Regions from separate parts of the Marinobacter sp. CP1 genome, predicted to be linked through region 1. Evidence: predicted binding sites of a transcription regulator. Region 1 holds the regulator's gene; the other holds the start of a gene.
The links. Region 1 encodes LexA, which represses DNA repair genes until DNA is damaged. Its sites were predicted from a motif close to CTGTNTNNNNANACAG; they were not measured.
Positions count from the first base shown of each region.

Region 1 (9,243 bases):
CCACCCGCTCGAAAGTGCGCTCCTGCAGAACCCGGAGAATCTTGACCTGCATGTTGAGCGGCATGTCCCCGATCTCATCGAGAAACAGAGTGCCCCCCTCGGCCATCTCGAAGCGCCCTACCCGGGCCGTGATGGCTCCGGTAAAGGCCCCTTTTTCATGGCCGAACAGCTCGCTTTCCAGCAGCTCCGCCGGAATGGCACCACAGTTCACCGGAACAAATGGTTTATCACGACGGGAAGAATGGTAATGCAGGTTGCGGGCGACCACCTCCTTGCCGGTACCGGACTCACCGGTAATGAGAACGCTGACGTCCTTATCCGCCACCTGCTCCATCAGCTGGCGTACCTGCTGGACTTTTCGGCTGGTTCCCACAAGGCTCCGGAAGAGCTGCAAACCGCGCTGCTGGCCACGCTCCCGGGAGCGGGTGAACTGATCCCGATAGATCTGGGCCCGGTAGAGCGAATCAACGAACTTGGTGTAATTGAGCGGCCATTCCATGCGAGCAATGATGCGACCGCTGATCTCATCGGACAGTCCCTTGAGTTCAGGGTGACCAACAACCAGAAACGGTACGCCCTGAACGGCATCACACACAGCGGTGATCGCCTCGGTGGCTCCTGCCTCCTCGCCATTCACCACCGCGACTGCGATATCTGAAAGGCTTTCCTCATCACCACTGCTCAAAAGTGCCCTGGCTTCATCGCCGGCAAGGACCTGCTCCTCGCCAATGAACTCAAGAATGGTGACTATGTCCCGCAATCTTGAATCATCCTCGCTCAGCACCAGCACTTTGTTATTTTTAGACATTCAACCGAATCTCTTGGGGGATTTGTGCGGTATTTAAGACTGTAAGAACCCCAGAGTCAATTTTATGACGCTATTTTGGTCGATTCGAAGAAACGTTCTGGTAGGCCTTCGCCGCACTCCGGTTCCTGTTTACACCCTTCAGCCCATCTTCCGCCTCCTTGCGGGCCATTCGGGCCGATTCATCGGCGGCGTCAATAAACTGCTGTAGTTCCTGCAAGCGGAGCCTCACCGGCTCCGCATCAACCTCTCCCGCTTCCAGGGCAGCCATCAGCGGCTCGACTGCCGGCTTCACCTGCTCGTTCAGCCCCGCCATCGCGTCCCAGTCCTTTTCGGCCAGGGCGCGACCGAGATCCCCCATCAGTCTATCCAGGTGGTCCAGGTGAGCTTGCGGGTCTGCCATGTCAGTCTCCTTGGAAATCAGCGGCGAGCGGCACGACGGGCGGCGGAGGCAGTAAATTCGTTGCCGCGGAACCCCGGGGCGAAATCGTACGCCGGGAATCCATTATCCAGCCCATCAATGTAATAACGCTCCGCCTTCAGGTCGTACGTCATTTCCATGGTAGTCCAGAATACCGGCTCACTGTAATAGCTGATGTTGTGAGCTTCCGACACACGCCACAGATTCCCCTCTGCATCGTATTCCTCGGACGCGAGGATCTGCCAGCTGTCTTCATCCAAGTAAAACACGCGGCGGTCATATATGTGGCTGATACCGGTACGGCGTTTCGCTTCGACGACCCAAACCCGATGCAGTTCGTAGCGGGTAAGCTGCTGATTGATATGGCCCGGACGAATCACGTCGTCGGCTTCGATTTCCGGCCCGTGAAGCTTGTAGGCATTGTAAGGCACGAACAGCTCGCGCTTGCCTTTCAGCTCCCAGTCGTATTGGTTAGGCGCACCGTTGTACATGTCTTTCTGGTCGACGGACCGCAGCGAGGATGAATTCGGCAGGTCGGTTTCGTAGGCCAGGTTGGGGGACCGGCGAAGACGACGGGAACCGGAATCGTACCGCCACGCAAGACGCGGCGACCGCACCTGGTCAAGCGTTTCATGCACCAGCGTGATGGTGCCGGCCAGTGACGACGGTGAGACAGTGTCCGTCTTCAGGTAAAAAATCTTGTTATCGATTTCCGCTAGCTCCGCGCCCCTCTGGCTGTATGCGAAGAAGTAGTCGTAATCATTGACCACCGGGTTGTAGGAGCCATCCCTCTGGGGCGTTGCAGAGGCACTACGCAGCGAAATTTCTTCGCCCCGATAGCGCAGGATATGGTTCCAGATAACCTCCAGACCATTTTTTGGAATCGGGAAGGGACTGGTCATGATGGTGTCGCGAACGCCGTTACCGTTGTCCAGCAACTGCGCTGTCAGCGCGTTCTCACGAAATTTGTCGTAGACGTGCTCGGGAAACGCAGCAGTCCGTCGGGTCTGGTAAACCGGCATGAAGAAGTCGGGCCCATACTTCTCCAGCATGGCAATGTGACCGTCTGAAAGCTTGTCCCTGTACAGCTCCAGGTTGTTGGAGGTAACAACGAAAAGAGCCTCGTCTTCGGGAAACGGGTTAATTTCCACCTGCCCCTCACGCCAGCCGTCCGGCGGCGTGGCCAAACCTCCGGTCCATTCGGGTATGCTGCCTGAGCGGTTGCCCGCCTTTTCGGCTCCGACTGGGGTCAGTTCACTACCCAGCCGCTCGGCCTCGGCGGCCGTGACCTTGGACAGGGCCTGTCCGGAAAACCCGAGAAAAACCAGTGCGACACCTGCAACGAGTTGGCTTCGCATCCCTTACACCTCCAGAAATTCATGCTGTTGGGTAGCCGCCACGAGCAGAACTCGCACAGCCGGGCGCCTTTTTGCCAAATTCAAACGGTCGTTTCAAGTGAATGTTTGTGTTTTATTGTGAAACCTCACCGCACAGAGAATGGAAGAAATTTGATAGCGAAAATGATATAGTAACGAATTAATTTTTCGGGGTTACACCCGCGCTGGGGGATTGAAGGTATTCCATGGCCTCGCAATGGCACTCACTGGTTTCTCAAAAGCTCTTTCTCGCCCGCACGCTGCTTCAGCCACTCGACCGGCCCACAGACGAGGCTCAGGAACAACGTCCCAATGAGGCGGAACAGGCGCTGCGCCGGGAAGCCGCTATCCAGGGGGCGATCGAGCTGCTTCTGCGGTCTCGAAAACTCTTGCTGGTCATGGTTGCGAGGCTATACCAGAGAAAATCAGAGGAACCTTCAAACCTTGATGAGCTGGTCGCTCTTATTGGACCGGAACCGAGTGAAGTTGGGCGCCTGAAGGAGCTGGAACAGCGATCCGGGAGTTGGTGGAACCATCTGGAGCAACTCGAGCGCGCCCAAAGCAGACCCCCGGCGACCAAAAAAACCGTGAGCGAGGAAAACATCATTGCGGTATCGGCCGATTCCGGCCCGGATCGATCGTCGGCTGCTTTGATGAAAACGCTGACCGCCGTCAAACATTTTGCCGACGATCTGGAAGAGCAGCACAGCGAGTGGTAAGCCACTCCCAGCTCCGGTTATTCAAATCGTATTAACTTGAAGGTTTATTGAATGTCACCATCGTTTTTTGAAATCGTGCAATTGACCAATGGCGATTACGCTCTGCGCCGCATTGATGATGACAGTGCGCCACTGGTAAAAATCTCTTTTTCGGAAGAAGCCCGGGAAATGATGGAAGATCGGGATATGTCGGTTGCCAAAGCCATGATTGCAGCTGGCATTGAGGCTGTAGGCAATGTTGCCCACGATATCGACTGGGAAGATGACGAACTGGACGCCTCAGACGCCCAGCCCTCCTACACTTTGCATTGATCGGTTAACGCTGCCTGAGAACGACGCCGTGGCTATTGCCCTCGGCCGAGGCTCTTTGCAGGGATTCGAAGGCAACTCGCCCCAGTTTACGGGTCCACATGACCACCGCGTGACAGGTGCCGGCACTGAGGGCTCGCTCTGCCAGGTCCTGGGCAGGATAGTCCGGTGTTGAACGCAGCACCAGCAATTCGCCGGCGACAATCCCGTGCATTTTTTGCCACTTGCTAACCAGCGCCTGGGGCGGGTCGATCCAGGCCAGCCAGCGCTTCTCTTGATTCAGCTGGGTCAGCATTGGCAACAGCAGCTGGAAATTTTCTACCTGGCCTTCCGGCAGAATGATCTCCGTCACATTGCCACAGACTTTGGGTTCGGTGGTTTCCGGAGCGCGTCGGGCGCGAATGACGGAACGTCGCTCGCGGGCGGCGGTTGCCGACACTGAACAGGACAGAGCATTGGGGTTGTAGGCCAGATTCTGATTAAAGCTCATTTGTTCCATAATTCACCCGTTATTCAAACTATCTGAGGCTATCCGAACCGCTCAGTGCAGGTCAGAGCGGCGGATAACACCAACACCCAGACCCTCGATGAACAGCTCCTGTTCGGTCAGGTCCACTTCGATCGGTGCGAATTCTTCGTTTTCGGCAATCAGGTAGACTTTCGAGCCTTCCTTGCGGAAACGCTTTACCGTGACCTCATCGCCAACCCGGGCAACAACCACCTGGCCGTTGTGAACATCCTGGGTACTGTGAACTGCCAGCAGGTCGCCATCGAGAATACCGATGTCTTTCATGCTCATGCCCCGGACCCGCAGAAGATAATCTGCAGACGGCGAAAAGAATTCTGGCTGCAGTGTGCAGTGGTCCTCGATGTGCTCCTGAGCAAGGATCGGACTACCGGCAGCGACCTGACCAATGACCGGGAGGCCCAGATCCTCTTCCGCCTCAGGCAGACGGATGCCGCGGCTCGCTCCCGGCACCATCTCGATGGCACCTTTCCTTGCCAATGCCCGGAGATGTTCTTCCGCGGCGTTGGCCGAACGGAAGCCCAGTTCTGCTGCGATTTCAGCACGGGTTGGCGGATAGCCGGTCTCGTCGACGTATCGGCGAATAATATCCAGTACCTGGGACTGCCTTGCTGTCAGCTTCATCAAGCTACTCCGCTATATCGGGATCGGGCCGCTGCAAACATCAGCCTCTCGTAAGAGTGGCTCCGGTGGCCCTGTTTTTTTATACAGTAAACTGACTATATACAGTGTTTTATCCAGTGTAAAGTCGGCTCCCTGATTTTCTTGCATCCGCTTAATAATGAGGATCAACAGCGGTGTGATATGGTTAGGGCAATATTCCTCACGAACCAGGGAGCACCATGACTCAAGTCAGTGCCTGCAGGATGCCTGAAATCCTAGAGACGAACGAAGGGAAGGAACGCCGGGTTGGCGTCGAGATCGAACTGTCTGGTCTGGGCTACGATGAGCTGGTTACATTGGCGGCGAAGATGCTGGAGGGCACACCTGAGCTCAAGTCACGCTATGTGACAACCTTGCAGACAGCTCTTGGCGACTTCACGGTTGAGCTTGATTCCGATCCGATCAAGGATCTTGATCTGGCGGATGAGCGCCTCCCCGAGTCCATTCGTGAACTCGGTGGACAGGCGATGGATGTGATCGACGCCGCGGCCGAACGCGTGGTACCCCTTGAGATCATAAGCCCACCCCTGAAGTTTTCCAGCGTCGAGGTGATTGAAACGCTCGTCGACAAGCTCAGGAACGCCGGGGCACTGGGCAGCCGGGACGCCATCTATTTTGCGTTTGGCCTGCAGCTTAATCCTGAGTTGCCCGACCTCAGCCCGGAGACCCTGGTTCGTTATTTCCAAGCGTTCGCGGCCCTGTATGAATGGCTCAAGCACCGGCATCAACTGGACGTCAGCCGCAAATTCACTACGTACATCGAACCCTGGCACGGCCGCTACACCGAGCTCCTGATGGAGGATAACTATCAACCAAACCTCGGGGAGCTCATGGAGGATTACCTGGAGTTCAATCCTACCCGCAATCGCGCGCTTGACCTGCTTCCACTGTTTGCCCACCTGGACAAGGAACGGCTGGAACGCCATGTTCAGGATCCCAGGATAAAAAGCAGGCCAACCCTGCATTACCGGTTGCCGGATTGCGACATCGACAATCCCGGCTGGCATTTCTCAACCGTTTGGAACGACTGGGTCGTCCTGGAGCAACTGGCCAACAATCCCGACGACCTGGCCGACATGCGGCAACTGTTCCGGGAGCGGCGCAAACTGAATCTTCACAACCTGACCCACAGCTGGCGGGAAACCACTGACGACTGGCTGGCCAAAAACGGGTATGTCTGAAGAGTCCAAAGAACAGGAACTTGAGGTTCCGGGCCTGACGATCGGCATCAGTGGTCCCGCTCGAAAAAGCCTTGCCCATCGCCTGATCAGCCTGGGTCTGCGCCTCCACGGTGCCCGGACCCACTATATTCGCCCCGGTTCACGGGTTGCCGTACCGATGCTTGATGGCCTGGTGCTGTCAGGCGGCACCCACGTCCATCCTGAACGTTATGGGCAGGAGCCACAGGTTACCGCCAACTATGACCGCAAGCGGGATAAAACCGATCAGTCACTGCTTGAGCAGGCTGAAGCCATTGGCATTCCCGTGCTCGGGATTTGCCGCGGCGCCCAGTTCATCAACGTTTTCCACGGCGGGTCCCTGTGCCAGAACGTGACACCGCTGAGGGTCAATACCCGGCATCGCCCACTGCTCTTGCCCCTGCAAACCGTGCGACTGGTAACGCACAGCCGGCTTGAGCAAGCCATGCGCTCCCCGGTGATCGGCGCCAACCGGATTCACAGCCAGGCCATCAAGCGCCTGGGCCGCAACCTGCGCGTGACCGCCGTGGACAATGATCTGTTTGTACAGGCTATTGAAAGCACCGGACGCCAATGGCTAACGGGCATCCAATGGCACCCGGAATACCTGCTCTACCATGGCGGACACCGACGCATCTTTGGCCAGTTCGTGGATGCTGCCCGCCGATACAAACTGGCGCGCCTGGAACCGGATTCCGACGACGCCTGATCCATTAACGGTTTCCAAAGGAGGCACTACCATGAACGGACGGAACCGAAAGCTCCGTTTAAACCTGAAGTCCGGTTTTATTCTCCCTCTCGCGCTCACAGTACCTGCTCTGACAATGGCAGGTGAAGTTACGCTCACTGGCGAGGGCAGTGTCCGATACGAGCCCGACAGCGCCAGACTCCAGTTCACAGCCAGTGCCGAGCACGAGCTTCCCCAGAAGGCCACCGAACGGGTAGCGGCCCTGATGGCGCAGTGGCGCGAGGGTATTACCGAGTATCAGGATCAGCTCAATGATTACTCAGACGCGTCGGTAAACCTTTACACCCGAACTCTGCCCGCATCTGAAAGAGAGGAGCAGCCCCGCAAGCAGGCCGTCGCCTCCCAGACCGTCAGCTTCAGCATCAGTGATCTTACTCTGCTCAACCCCCTGCTCCAGCAGGCCCAGGCTGTGGGCCTGGATTACCACCTGGGCCCTCACCAGTTCTTCCACTCGGATGAGACCGGTATGGAACAGGAAGCTCTGGCCAGAGCCATCGCAGACGCCCAGGCCCGCTGCCGATTCGTGGCCAGTCAGCTCGACCAGAGCTGTGGTGATGTAGTCACCATCAACATCAATGGCGGGCACCGCCCGGTACCAATGATGATGGCGGAGGCCAAATCCATGTCGGATACGGTCTCGAGCGTGGGTGAGCGGGAAATCCGGGCCTCAGTGAGCGCCACCTTCGAGCTGGACTGAACTCAGAAATCCCGGGTGTAGAAGATATCCAGGGAGGCCGCCAGCCCGCTGGCAGCCTCCAGATAGAAGTAACGGCCCAGATCGTAGCGCAGGGCGACCGTGGTGATCGGCTCGAAGATGCCGACACCGTAGCGGACACTCAGCTCATCCGTCAGATACCCGCTCGCCACCACCGAGGTCTGATCGCCGGAACCCTCCGCTTCCAGGGTGAGCTGGCGAATACCGAACTCTTCGCCAATTTGCCCCGTCACCTTGTTGGCCTGGGTCAGTCCCAGGGACAGCGCCGCCCGGCTCATCTGGCCCTCATCACCCCGGCTCTGGGGCGCCCGGCCAAGAATGACATAGGAAAGCGCCTCCGTCTGAGGCATGTCGGGGTTGGAGAATACTTCCGTCTGGGGCGACTGCACAGGGCCGGTCAGACGAATACCGGCCACGACGGTATCCACGGTGCGGACGGCCTCGATGTCCAGGTAGGGTTGGGTAAGGTTGCCCACGAACAACAGTCTTGCCCGCCTGAGCTTGAGCTCCTGACCATAGGCTTCATACTGGCCATTGACCAGTTGGAGCGTGCCACGGGTATCCATGTCATTGCCAATGCGAAGAGATCCCTCCAGATCACCGGTCACGCCGAAGGCGGCAAAAGTCACCTGATCTTCTCCAACAACCACGGTCACATCCATATTCAGCGATCGGACAACGGGCTCTTCCCGTTCCACGCCGACAATGACCTCATCCTCCGAGACCGACACGGCCTGGTCCGGCAAACCCTGTATCTCGATATCGCCTCTTGGCACTCCGACCTGTCCGGTTACCTCCAGGGCCCCCTCACTGAAAACGATGGTCAGATCCGGCTCCACCTCAAGCTGCGCATAAGGCTCCAGGTTGAATGGCACACGGCTGCCGGAAATCGTGATTTCCCCCCGGGGAGACTGTTGCCAGTCGATTTCCCCATCCACAATGGTCTGGCTTCGCGCATTGCTCCGGATCCTGCCACTGATCTCGGCCGAGTAACCGCCAAACTGAACGCTGGCGATCACTTCCTCGATTGGTACCGGCAAGCGGGGATCGGAAACCCGTCCATTCACCAGGTGCAGTTCGCCGGTCACCGCGGGCTTCATCAGCGGGCCGGAGAGCTGGCCATGGCCGTTCACCCGACCGGCAACTTCGTCCAGCCCGGAAAGCAGTCCTGCAAGGGCAATATCCAGACCCTCGAGACTGAAGGAACCCTCAACGTTGCGGTCGTCCGAGTTCGGATCCAGGTTCATGTCCAGCGTGAAATCGCCAAGCTCCGGTCCGGAAAGACGGACCGCAAGGTCGGCCTGGTTCGGCTTCAGGGCGACCTCGCTTGTCAGGGTATTGTAGGCGAGCGACTCCCACTCGCCGTCCACCAGCAACTGGAATTGTCCCTCACCGGCGTCCAGGAAAAGGCGTCCGTCCGGACCGTCGCCGGTGGTGGTGAAATCAACCTCTCCGTTGATCCAACCGTCCCAACGTAATGTCTCTGGCAGCAAGGGAGCGAGGGCAACGGTTGGGAAGCGGTCGATACGATAGGCAATGCGGGGAACCGGGAGCAGTGTCTGGTCCTCGGCACAAACCGTACTCTCCTCCCAGCGCCAGCAATGATTGCCAAATGTGAGCTCACCATCGGCTTTGTATGCCAGGGTCGCCGGGGCCTGAAGCCGCCATTGCTGGGACTGTTCCGGAAGGTCAATCAGGCCGCGGGACAGCTCTCCCTGCCAGGTTCTCCAGTCAGCGCCGGCCTCTCCTGCGAAAACCAGCT
Region 1 is NZ_CP011929.1:383,795-393,037, forward strand. Features, by position in the region: gene ACP86_RS01785 (sigma-54 dependent transcriptional regulator) at 1-808, opposite strand, end outside; gene ACP86_RS01790 (hypothetical protein) at 879-1,208, opposite strand; gene ACP86_RS01795 (DUF1329 domain-containing protein) at 1,226-2,584, opposite strand; gene ACP86_RS01800 (DUF6586 family protein) at 2,809-3,321, shown strand; gene ACP86_RS01805 (hypothetical protein) at 3,373-3,633, shown strand; gene ACP86_RS01810 (cell division inhibitor SulA) at 3,638-4,129, opposite strand; gene lexA (transcriptional repressor LexA) at 4,172-4,783, opposite strand; gene ACP86_RS01820 (amidoligase family protein) at 4,999-6,000, shown strand; gene ACP86_RS01825 (gamma-glutamyl-gamma-aminobutyrate hydrolase family protein) at 5,993-6,727, shown strand; gene ACP86_RS01830 (SIMPL domain-containing protein) at 6,759-7,463, shown strand; gene ACP86_RS01835 (translocation/assembly module TamB domain-containing protein) at 7,466-9,243, opposite strand, start outside.

Region 2 (9,243 bases), 1.6 Mb from region 1:
CCATGTCTTTAAGTGCCTCTTCCACGGCGCTGGGCTCCAGGCTGGCGAACATATCGCCCTGGTAAACGGATTCATTTGCCTTGGTTGCCGGTTTGGCCAGGGATGCGTTGTTGCCCTGTTCAGCGGCCGAAGCTGCCGGCGCCGCTGGCGAAGCGCTGCCCTCTAGGTGTGAGAGCTGGGTTTTGGCGTTACGGATCACATCCTGTGGCACGCCGGCCAGCTTTGCTACCTGCAGACCGTAGCTCTGGCTTGCCGGGCCATCATGCACGTTGTGCAGGAACACGATGCTGTCATCGTGTTCGGTGGCCGTCAGATGGACGTTTACGGCATGTTGCAGTTCGTCGGCGAGCTGGGTGAGCTCGAAATAGTGGGTGGCAAACAGCGTGTAGCAGCGTATCTCCCGGGCAAGGTGCTCGGCAGTAGCCCAGGCCAGGGACAGGCCATCAAAGGTGCTGGTGCCACGACCAACCTCGTCCATCAACACCAGGCTGTGCTCGGTGGCGTTGTGCAGGATGTTGGCGGTTTCGGTCATTTCCACCATGAAGGTGGATCGGCCGCCGGCGATATCGTCCGAGGAACCCATGCGGGTAAAAATCCGGTCCACGGGGCCGATCACTGCCCGGTTGGCGGGCACGAAACTGCCGGTGTAGGCGAGCAGCGCAATCAGCGCAGCCTGACGCATATAGGTGGATTTACCGCCCATGTTCGGGCCGGTTATCACCAGCATGCGGCGCTGGGTGTCCATTAGCAGATCGTTCGGTACGAACGGCTCGTCCAGCAACTGTTCAACCACCGGGTGGCGCCCTTCCTCAATGTCAAAACCCGGGGATTCGCTGAACTCCGGCGCGGAAAAGCGCAGGGAGGTAGCGCGCTCGGCAAAATTACTCAGCACATCCAGTTCTGCCAGTGCCTGGGCGGCATCCTGAAGTGGCGCAAGTTGCCCGGCGACGGTTTCCAGTACGTCATCGTACAGGCCTTTCTCACGGGCCAGGGCCCGGCTCTTGGCACTCAGGGCCTTGTCCTCGAACTCCTTGAGTTCCGGCGTGATGAATCGCTCGGCGTTTTTCAGGGTCTGCCGGCGAATATAATCCACCGGCGCCTGATCGGACTGGGCCCGGCTTATTTCGATGTAGTAGCCGTGGACCCGGTTGTAACCTACTTTGAGGGTGCTGATACCGGTGCGATCCCGCTCCCGGGTTTCCACATCCAGCAGATACTGGCCGGCGTTTTCGCTGATGTTGCGCAGCTCGTCCAGCTCCTCGTCGAAGCCTTCCCGGATGACCCCGCCTTCACGGATCACGACCGGGGGATTGTCGATGATGGCGCGCTCCAGCAGATCCGCCAGTTCCGGGTATTCCCCAATGATGGTCGCCAGCCTGACGACGTGGTGGGAATTGACCGGTTTCAGGGTTTCCTGCAGGTCCGGCAGGGCCTGGAAGGCATCCCGAAGCCGCGCCAGGTCTCTTGGGCGGGCCGAACGAAGGGCGACCCGTGCGAGCACGCGCTCAATGTCGCCAACAGCTTTCAGTAGATCGTGCACCGGCTCATAGTGGAACCCGTCCAGCAGTGCCGATACCGCCTGCTGACGCTGGCGGACGATCTCCACATCCCGAAGCGGCCGATTCAGCCAGCGCCGGAGTTCCCGTCCACCCATGGATGTGGCAGTGCGGTCCATGACCCAGGCGAGGGTGTACTGGTGGCCGCCCATGAGATTAGTGTCAATTTCCAGATTGCGACGGCTGGCCGCGTCCAGGATGACTGCTTCATCGCGCCGTTCACGGGTCAGCTTGCGAATATGGGGCAGGGCGGTACGCTGGGTTTCCTTGGCATACTGCAGCAGGCAGCCCGCGGCACAGACGGCGAGATTGAGTTCCTCGCAGCCGAAACCTGTCAGGTCCCTGACCTGAAGCTGATGGGTAATAACCCTGCGGGCCGTATCGGATTCGAAGAGCCAGGGCCCCTGACGGCGTATTCCGGTGAAACCCTCCAGAACGTCCTCGTAGGGAAAATCCTCGCTGATCAGGATTTCCGCCGGACGCAGGCGCTGCAGTTCGCCCTGCAGGGCCTCCAGGTTTTCCAGCTCCGACACGGCAAAACGGCCGCTGGAAATATCGAGCGAGGCAAAACCGAACTGCTCCCGATGGTTATAGATAGCCACCAGCAGATTGTCCCTGCGATCTTCCAGGTAGGCGTCGTCGCTCAGGGTTCCCGGTGTGACGATCCGCACCACCTGTCGCTCAACCGGCCCCTTGCTGGTGGCAGGATCTCCGATCTGTTCGCAGATGGCGATGGATTGACCTGCCCGAACCAGCCGGGCAATGTAGCCCTCAGAAGAGTGATAGGGGATGCCGGCCATGGGGATCGGATTGCCGCCAGATTGGCCCCGGGCGGTGAGGGTAATATCCATCAGCTCGGCCGCTTTCTTGGCATCTTCGTAGAACAGTTCGTAAAAGTCCCCCATGCGGTAAAAAACCAGTTCATTGGGGTGCTGGCCCTTGATCTTCAGGTACTGCTGCATCATTGGGGTGTGCTTGGAAAGATCGGTCTGAGCTGCTGACATGAACGGGTCCGGTAGCCTTGCTTTGGATGAAGGCGTGAATTGTAAGAAAATAACCGCCGTGATGAAACGAAGGAGGTCATTATGCTGGCCAGCGATCAGGAATTGGAAGAGGCAGGCAACCGCCTTGGTGAACGACTGCTGACAACCGGCCGTACAGTTGCGACGGCGGAGAGTTGCACCGGCGGCTGGGTTGCGAAGGTACTGACCGATCGTGCCGGTTCTTCGGCCTACGTGCTGGGTGGCCTGGTCACGTACAGCAATGAGGCCAAGCAGGGGCTTCTGGGCGTAACCCGGAAATCGCTGGATGAACACGGTGCGGTCAGCGAACCGGTGGTGCGGGAAATGGTTGCCGGTGCCCTGGTGGCGACAGATGCTGACGTTGCCGTGGCTATCAGTGGTGTTGCCGGGCCCGGCGGTGGCAGCGATGACAAGCCTGTGGGCACCGTCTGGTTTGCCTGGGGTAGCAGCCCGGCCTCCACCGTGGCCGTGGTAAAACACTTTGAGGGTGATCGTGATCAGGTCCGCAGGCAGGCCGTTCTCTTTGCCCTTCAAGGGGTTAACAATTTTGTGGACGAAGTCTGACGGCTTTCACATCCGGAGGGGTTGGTCTCCTCTGCGGGTTATGTTTTAATACTGTTCAAATATACAGGGAATGGGCTGTTCGAGCTGTACAGATTCCCGATTCACTATTTCGCTGCCAGCCTTTTCCTGAGGGTGGCGGCCCAGGCGACAGAGGGTTTGCACTGATGGAAGACAACCGCAAGAAAGCATTGAGCGCAGCACTTGGGCAGATTGAGCGCCAGTTCGGCAAGGGCGCCGTGATGAAAATGGGCGATCAGCCCCGCGAAGCCATTCCTGCGGTCTCCACCGGTTCCCTTGGCCTGGACGTTGCCCTGGGTATTGGCGGTCTTCCATATGGTCGAATTTGCGAAATCTACGGTCCGGAAAGTTCCGGTAAGACGACGCTCACCCTGCAGGTAATTGCCGAAGCACAAAAAGCCGGCAAAACCTGTGCATTCGTGGATGCCGAGCACGCGCTCGATCCGGTTTACGCCGAAAAGCTGGGCGTCAATGTGGACGACCTTCTGGTGTCCCAGCCGGATACCGGTGAGCAGGCCCTGGAAATTGCCGACATGCTGGTTCGTTCCAATGCGGTAGACGTGATCATCGTGGACTCCGTGGCGGCCCTGACCCCGAAAGCGGAAATCGAGGGTGAAATGGGCGACAGCCACGTGGGTCTGCAGGCGCGACTGATGTCCCAGGCGCTTCGCAAGCTGACCGGTAATGTCAAACACGCTAACTGCCTGATGATTTTCATCAACCAGATCCGTATGAAAATCGGGGTTATGTTTGGCTCGCCCGAAACCACCACCGGTGGTAACGCGCTGAAATTCTACTCCTCCGTTCGCCTTGATATCCGCCGCATTGGTGCCGTGAAAGATGGTGACGAAGTGGTCGGTAACGAGACCCGCGTGAAAGTAGTCAAGAACAAAGTATCGCCGCCGTTCAAGCAGGCCGAGTTCCAGATTATGTACGGTAAGGGCATTTACCACATGGCGGAAGTGCTGGATATGGGCGTCAAGGAAGGCTTTGTCGACAAGTCCGGAGCCTGGTACGCCTACAATGGCGACAAGATCGGTCAGGGCAAGGCCAACGCCTGCAAGTTCCTGGAAGAAAACATGGACATTGCCAACGAGATCGAAGCCAAGGTTCGGGACAAGTTGATGCCCAAGCCTGAACCGAAGAAAGGCGCAAAAGAAGAGCCTGCAGAAGCCAACGGCGAGCTGCTCTAAGCTTGATGTAGGGAGGACGTATGGATGGCATGAAGAAACTTTTGATTGTTGCCCATGCGCCTTCCCCGAACACCCTCCGCCTACGAGAAGCTGTGGATGAGGGTGCCCGCCATGAAGATATCGAAAACGTTGAAGTAACCGTTCTGGCACCGTTGGATGCCGGTCCCGAAGACGTTCTTGCCTGCGACGCCATTATTCTGGGCACCACTGAGAATCTCGGGTATATGAGTGGTGCTTTAAAAGACTTCTTCGATCGCAGCTACTATCCCTGCCTCGAGAAGACCCAGGGGCTACCTTTCGCCTATTACATTCGCGCTGGCCATGACGGCACGGGCACCAAGCGGGCAATAGAAAGCATTACCACCGGGCTGCGCTGGAAGCTGATTCAGGAACCTTTGATCTGCCGGGGTGAATACCGGGAAGAGTTTGAAGATCAGTGTCGGGAGCTGGGGATGTATGTTGCGGCCAGCCTTGACGCCGGGCTGGTTTGATTCCGAAGGCCTGGCTCAGCTGGCAAACCGGTTGTAGAAGCCTTCAATCCGCGACAGGGCATTGTCGACAGTTCGTGAATAGCCCTTCTTGTCCAGGCAATAGCTGAACTGGACACTGACGCGATAGCCGGTCTGGAAGGGCTGGCATTCCACCACCCGGGCACAAACCCGCGATTCGCTGATGTACTTGCCGTCAAAATCCATGAACAGACGGGCGCCCGGCTCTACTGGTCGGGGGCATAGCACTGCCATTCCGTATCGGTTGAGGTCCAGGCAGGTAACCGGCGTGGGGTGTTTGCCACGACCAAGGAAGCTACGCTCCCGGAGCTGGACCTTCAGGCAGGAGGCGGGGTAACGATCCTTGATTCTGCGCTCTGCGGAATCATTGGTCATACGCTGGCGTCCGTTGCGTGCATTGTTTTTATGGTTGGGACATGAAGTGTAGTTCCGGAAAGGCTGGCTGAAAAATGAGCGGCGGCGGAATTGTGAACTGCCTAACAAAATCCCGCGCACTGTGCGCGACTCCAGAAATCTTCGTGCTGAACGCGACAGAGCCGACCGCAGAATCTACAATGACCGGCCAATGTGTTAACCGTTACAGGACCAAACCTTGAAGTCACTGCCTCTGCACCAGCTTTACAAAGCCTGTGTTCTGAAAGATCTGCCGTTCAAAACCACCAAGCAACTGGAGCCCCTGGCTGAAATCGTTGGCCAGAACCGTGCCCAGGAGGCTGTGCGTTTTGCTCTGGCAATGCCCCATGGCGGTTACAACGTCTATGCCGTTGGCCGTAATGGCCTGGGTAAGCGCACCATGATGCTGCGTTACCTCGAGCATCATGTGGATACGGATCAGCAGAGCCATGACTGGTGCTACGTGGCCAACTTCGAGGAGCCGCGCATTCCGAAGCTGTTGCAGCTCCCGGCCGGGAAGGGTACCCAGCTCAAACAGGATATGGAAAAGCTGATGAGTCGCCTGGTCAAGGTTATTCCCCAGACCTTTGACAGCGACAGCTTTCTTGAGCGCTCGGAACAGTTGAAAAACGAATACGGCAAAAAGCAGGAAGACGAGCTGGAGAAGGTGGCGGCCCAGGCCAAGCGCAAAAAAGTCAGCCTCACTGTGACAACCCCGGGCGGTTATCGGTTGGTGGCCATGAATGGCGACGAACCCCACACTGCGGAATCTTTCCAGGCTCTGACCGATGAGCAGCGCGACAAGTTCGAAGATGCCATCAACAAGCTCGAGAAAAAGCTCCGGCAGGCGCTTCGCAAACTGGCGGACTGGGAGCAGGAATACGCTGATAAACAGCAAGCCCTGAATCAGGAGACCCTCGAGAGTATCTCAGGCCATCAGATTGATGAGCTGATCGAGAAATACAAGGATCTGCCGGACGTGGTCGCCTTCTTTGAAGCGGTTCGGGCGGACCTGGTTGAAAATCTCGAGATTTTCCTCGATGACAACGAGGAACAGGCAGCGATTGCGTATGCGTCCCTCGACAAGAAGATGCCCCGCCGTTACCTCGTCAATGTTCTGGTGCATCAGAAAACCAACGAAGTGCCAATGGTGGTGGAGGATAACCCCACCTACCACAACCTGTTCGGTTACGTTGAGAACGTCACTTACAAGGGCACCGTGTTCACGGATTTCTCCCTGATTCGCCCGGGCAGCCTGCACAGGGCCAACGGCGGCTATCTGTTGATGGACGCCATCAAGGTTCTGGAGCAACCGTTCGTATGGGATGGCCTCAAGCGTGCGCTGCGTTCGAAGTCCATACAGATAAATTCCCTGGAACGGGAACTGACGCTGTCCGGAACCATCTCAATTGAACCGGAGTCGGTGCCCCTGGACGTCAAGATTGTTCTGTTCGGCGACCGTGAAACCTGGATGTTGCTGCAGGAGTACGATTCCGAATTCGCCGAGCTGTTTCGAGTCACGGCGGATTTCGAGAACGAAATGTACCGTTCCGATGACAGTCAGCTGCTATATGCCAAGTTTATCGCCAGCCTGGTGAGCGAGAAGAAGCTGCTGCACTGTTCGAACAAGGCGGTTGCCCGGGTGATTGAGCACAGTGCCCGTATGGCCGAGCATCAGGATCGACTGTCCTTGCATGCGGCCGATATTGCCAACCTGCTGCGGGAATCCGATTTCTGGGCCCGTCAGGCCGGTGCCAAGCTGATCCGGGACCTGCACGTTGAGCGCGCGCTGGAAAGCGCGAAATACCGCAGCAGCCGGATCCGGGATCAGTTTTATGATTCCATCCGTGACGGCACAACGCTCGTAACTACAAGTGGCACATGTGTTGGCCAGGTTAATGCACTCTCGGTGCTGTCCACGGGTGGATTTGAGTTCGGTCTTTCCAACCGTGTCACCGCTACCTGCTATTATGGAGATGGCGCGGTCATGGATATTGAGCGAGATGTAAAGCTTGGTGGCAATCTGCACTCCAAGGGCGTGATGATCCTGAGCTCCTGGCTAGCCTCCCATTTTGCGGTCAACGATCCGATGCACCTGTCGGCCAGTCTGACCTTCGAGCAGAACTACGGTGAAGTGGACGGAGACAGTGCTTCTCTGGCAGAGCTGTGCGCGCTGATTTCGTCCCTTTCCGGTATACCGGTTCGGCAGGATCTTGCGATTACGGGGTCGGTCAACCAGTTTGGTGAGGTTCAGCCCATTGGTGGTGTCAACGAAAAAGTGGAAGGCTTTTTTACCACCTGCCAGCTCAAGGGTGGGCTTTCAGGCAGCCAGGGTGTCATCGTGCCATCCACCAATGTGCAGAACCTGATGCTTGACAGCGAAGTGGTGCAGGCAGTGCGCGGGGGGCAGTTTGCGGTGTACGCGGTCGCCCGTGTTGAAGAGGCCATCACGCTGCTGCTTGGAAAGCCTGCGGGCAAGGCCGATGACAAAGGCAGGTACCCGAAGCAGAGCGTTTTTGGCATTATCCAGCAACGGCTAGAAAAAATGCGGGAACACGAGCGTCAGGAACATGCCCGTGACGACCATAAAGACCCGTCAATTCACTGACCGGCGATCATAAGAAAACGGACAGGAGAGAACACACCCATGACTGATATCCAGCAAACCGTGTACGTTGTTGAGGACGATGAAGCAGTCCGCGATTCCCTGGAGCTGCTGCTGAAATCCGACGGCAAGCCGGTAAAGACCTATGAGAGTGCAACCGCTTTCCTGAAGGACTATTCCGACAAGATGGCAGGCTGCATTGTGCTGGATATTCGCATGCCGGGCATGGACGGTATGGAGCTCCAGAAAAAGCTCAATGAAAAGCACTCCATATTGCCGATTATTTTTGTGACGGGGCACGGTGACGTCCCCATGGCCGTCGACGCCATGAAAGAGGGCGCTGTGGACTTCATCCAGAAGCCCTACCGTGAGGAGGCACTGCTGGAGAAAATTGAGGCAGCCCTCAAACAGGACCTTGAGCAGCGCAAGTCTCTGGACGAGAAGCAGGAGATCATTCGCCGCATCAAGAGCCTGACCCCCCGGGAACACGAGATCATGGACCGTATGATTGCCGGTCAGGCCAACAAGGTGATTGCCATTGAGCTGGAAATCAGCCAGCGCACGGTCGAGATCCACCGTTCCCGCGTTATGCACAAGATGGGGACCCATTCCCTGGCACATCTCGTTCGTATGGTCCTGTCCGTAAAGGACCTTATCGACGCAGGGTGATCCCGGCGGCATCATACGGTTACTTTTCTAACCGGCCCGACATTTATGACTGAAGCTGTCAGCGAGAACTCGGAGGTGACGGTTCTGCTCGTGGATGACAATCCGCAGAACCTCAAAGTCCTCTATGAGACCCTGAAAGACAAAGGTTACCGGCTACTCATTGCCAACGAGGGCGAAAAGGCCCTCGACCTTGCCCACCGCCATCAGCCCGAAGTGATTCTCCTTGATATCATGATGCCGGAGATGGACGGCTATGAAGTCTGCGAGCGCCTCAAGGCCGCCCCGCAGACGGCCGACTGTGCCGTCGTCTTTCTGTCTGCGCTGGACGACCTGCAGGCAAAGGTGAAGGGCTTTTCACTCGGCGGTGCCGACTACATCTCCAAGCCGTTCCAGTCCCAGGAAGTGATCGCTCGCGTGAAAACCCACGCCAGCGTTATTCGTCTTGAAAGAGAGTTGCAGGCCCGCAACCGGGAGCTGCAGAGTGACCAGGCCCGGATTCTGAACTCCATCAGCGAAGGCATCTACGGCCTCGATGAGAACGGCATTATTGAATTTGCCAATCCGGCGGCGGCGTCAATTGTTGGCTGCCCGGTGGAAGAGCTGATTGGTCGTGATTTCTTCGAAACCCACTTCGCGACTGCCGGTGACAATCCGGACGGACTGCCGGTGAAGGCGACCTGTCAGCAGGGTGTGGCCGAGAACCAGCGGGATATC
Region 2 is NZ_CP011929.1:3,509,525-3,518,767, forward strand. Features, by position in the region: gene mutS (DNA mismatch repair protein MutS) at 1-2,560, opposite strand, end outside; gene pncC (nicotinamide-nucleotide amidase) at 2,642-3,142, shown strand; gene recA (recombinase RecA) at 3,307-4,353, shown strand; gene ACP86_RS16215 (flavodoxin family protein) at 4,374-4,844, shown strand; gene ACP86_RS16220 (PilZ domain-containing protein) at 4,860-5,237, opposite strand; gene ACP86_RS16225 (ATP-binding protein) at 5,455-7,863, shown strand; gene fixJ (response regulator FixJ) at 7,903-8,529, shown strand; gene ACP86_RS16235 (response regulator) at 8,575-9,243, shown strand, end outside.
Region 2: recA (recombinase RecA) is a predicted target of LexA. The motif match lies at 3,194-3,209, and genes of this name have one in related genera.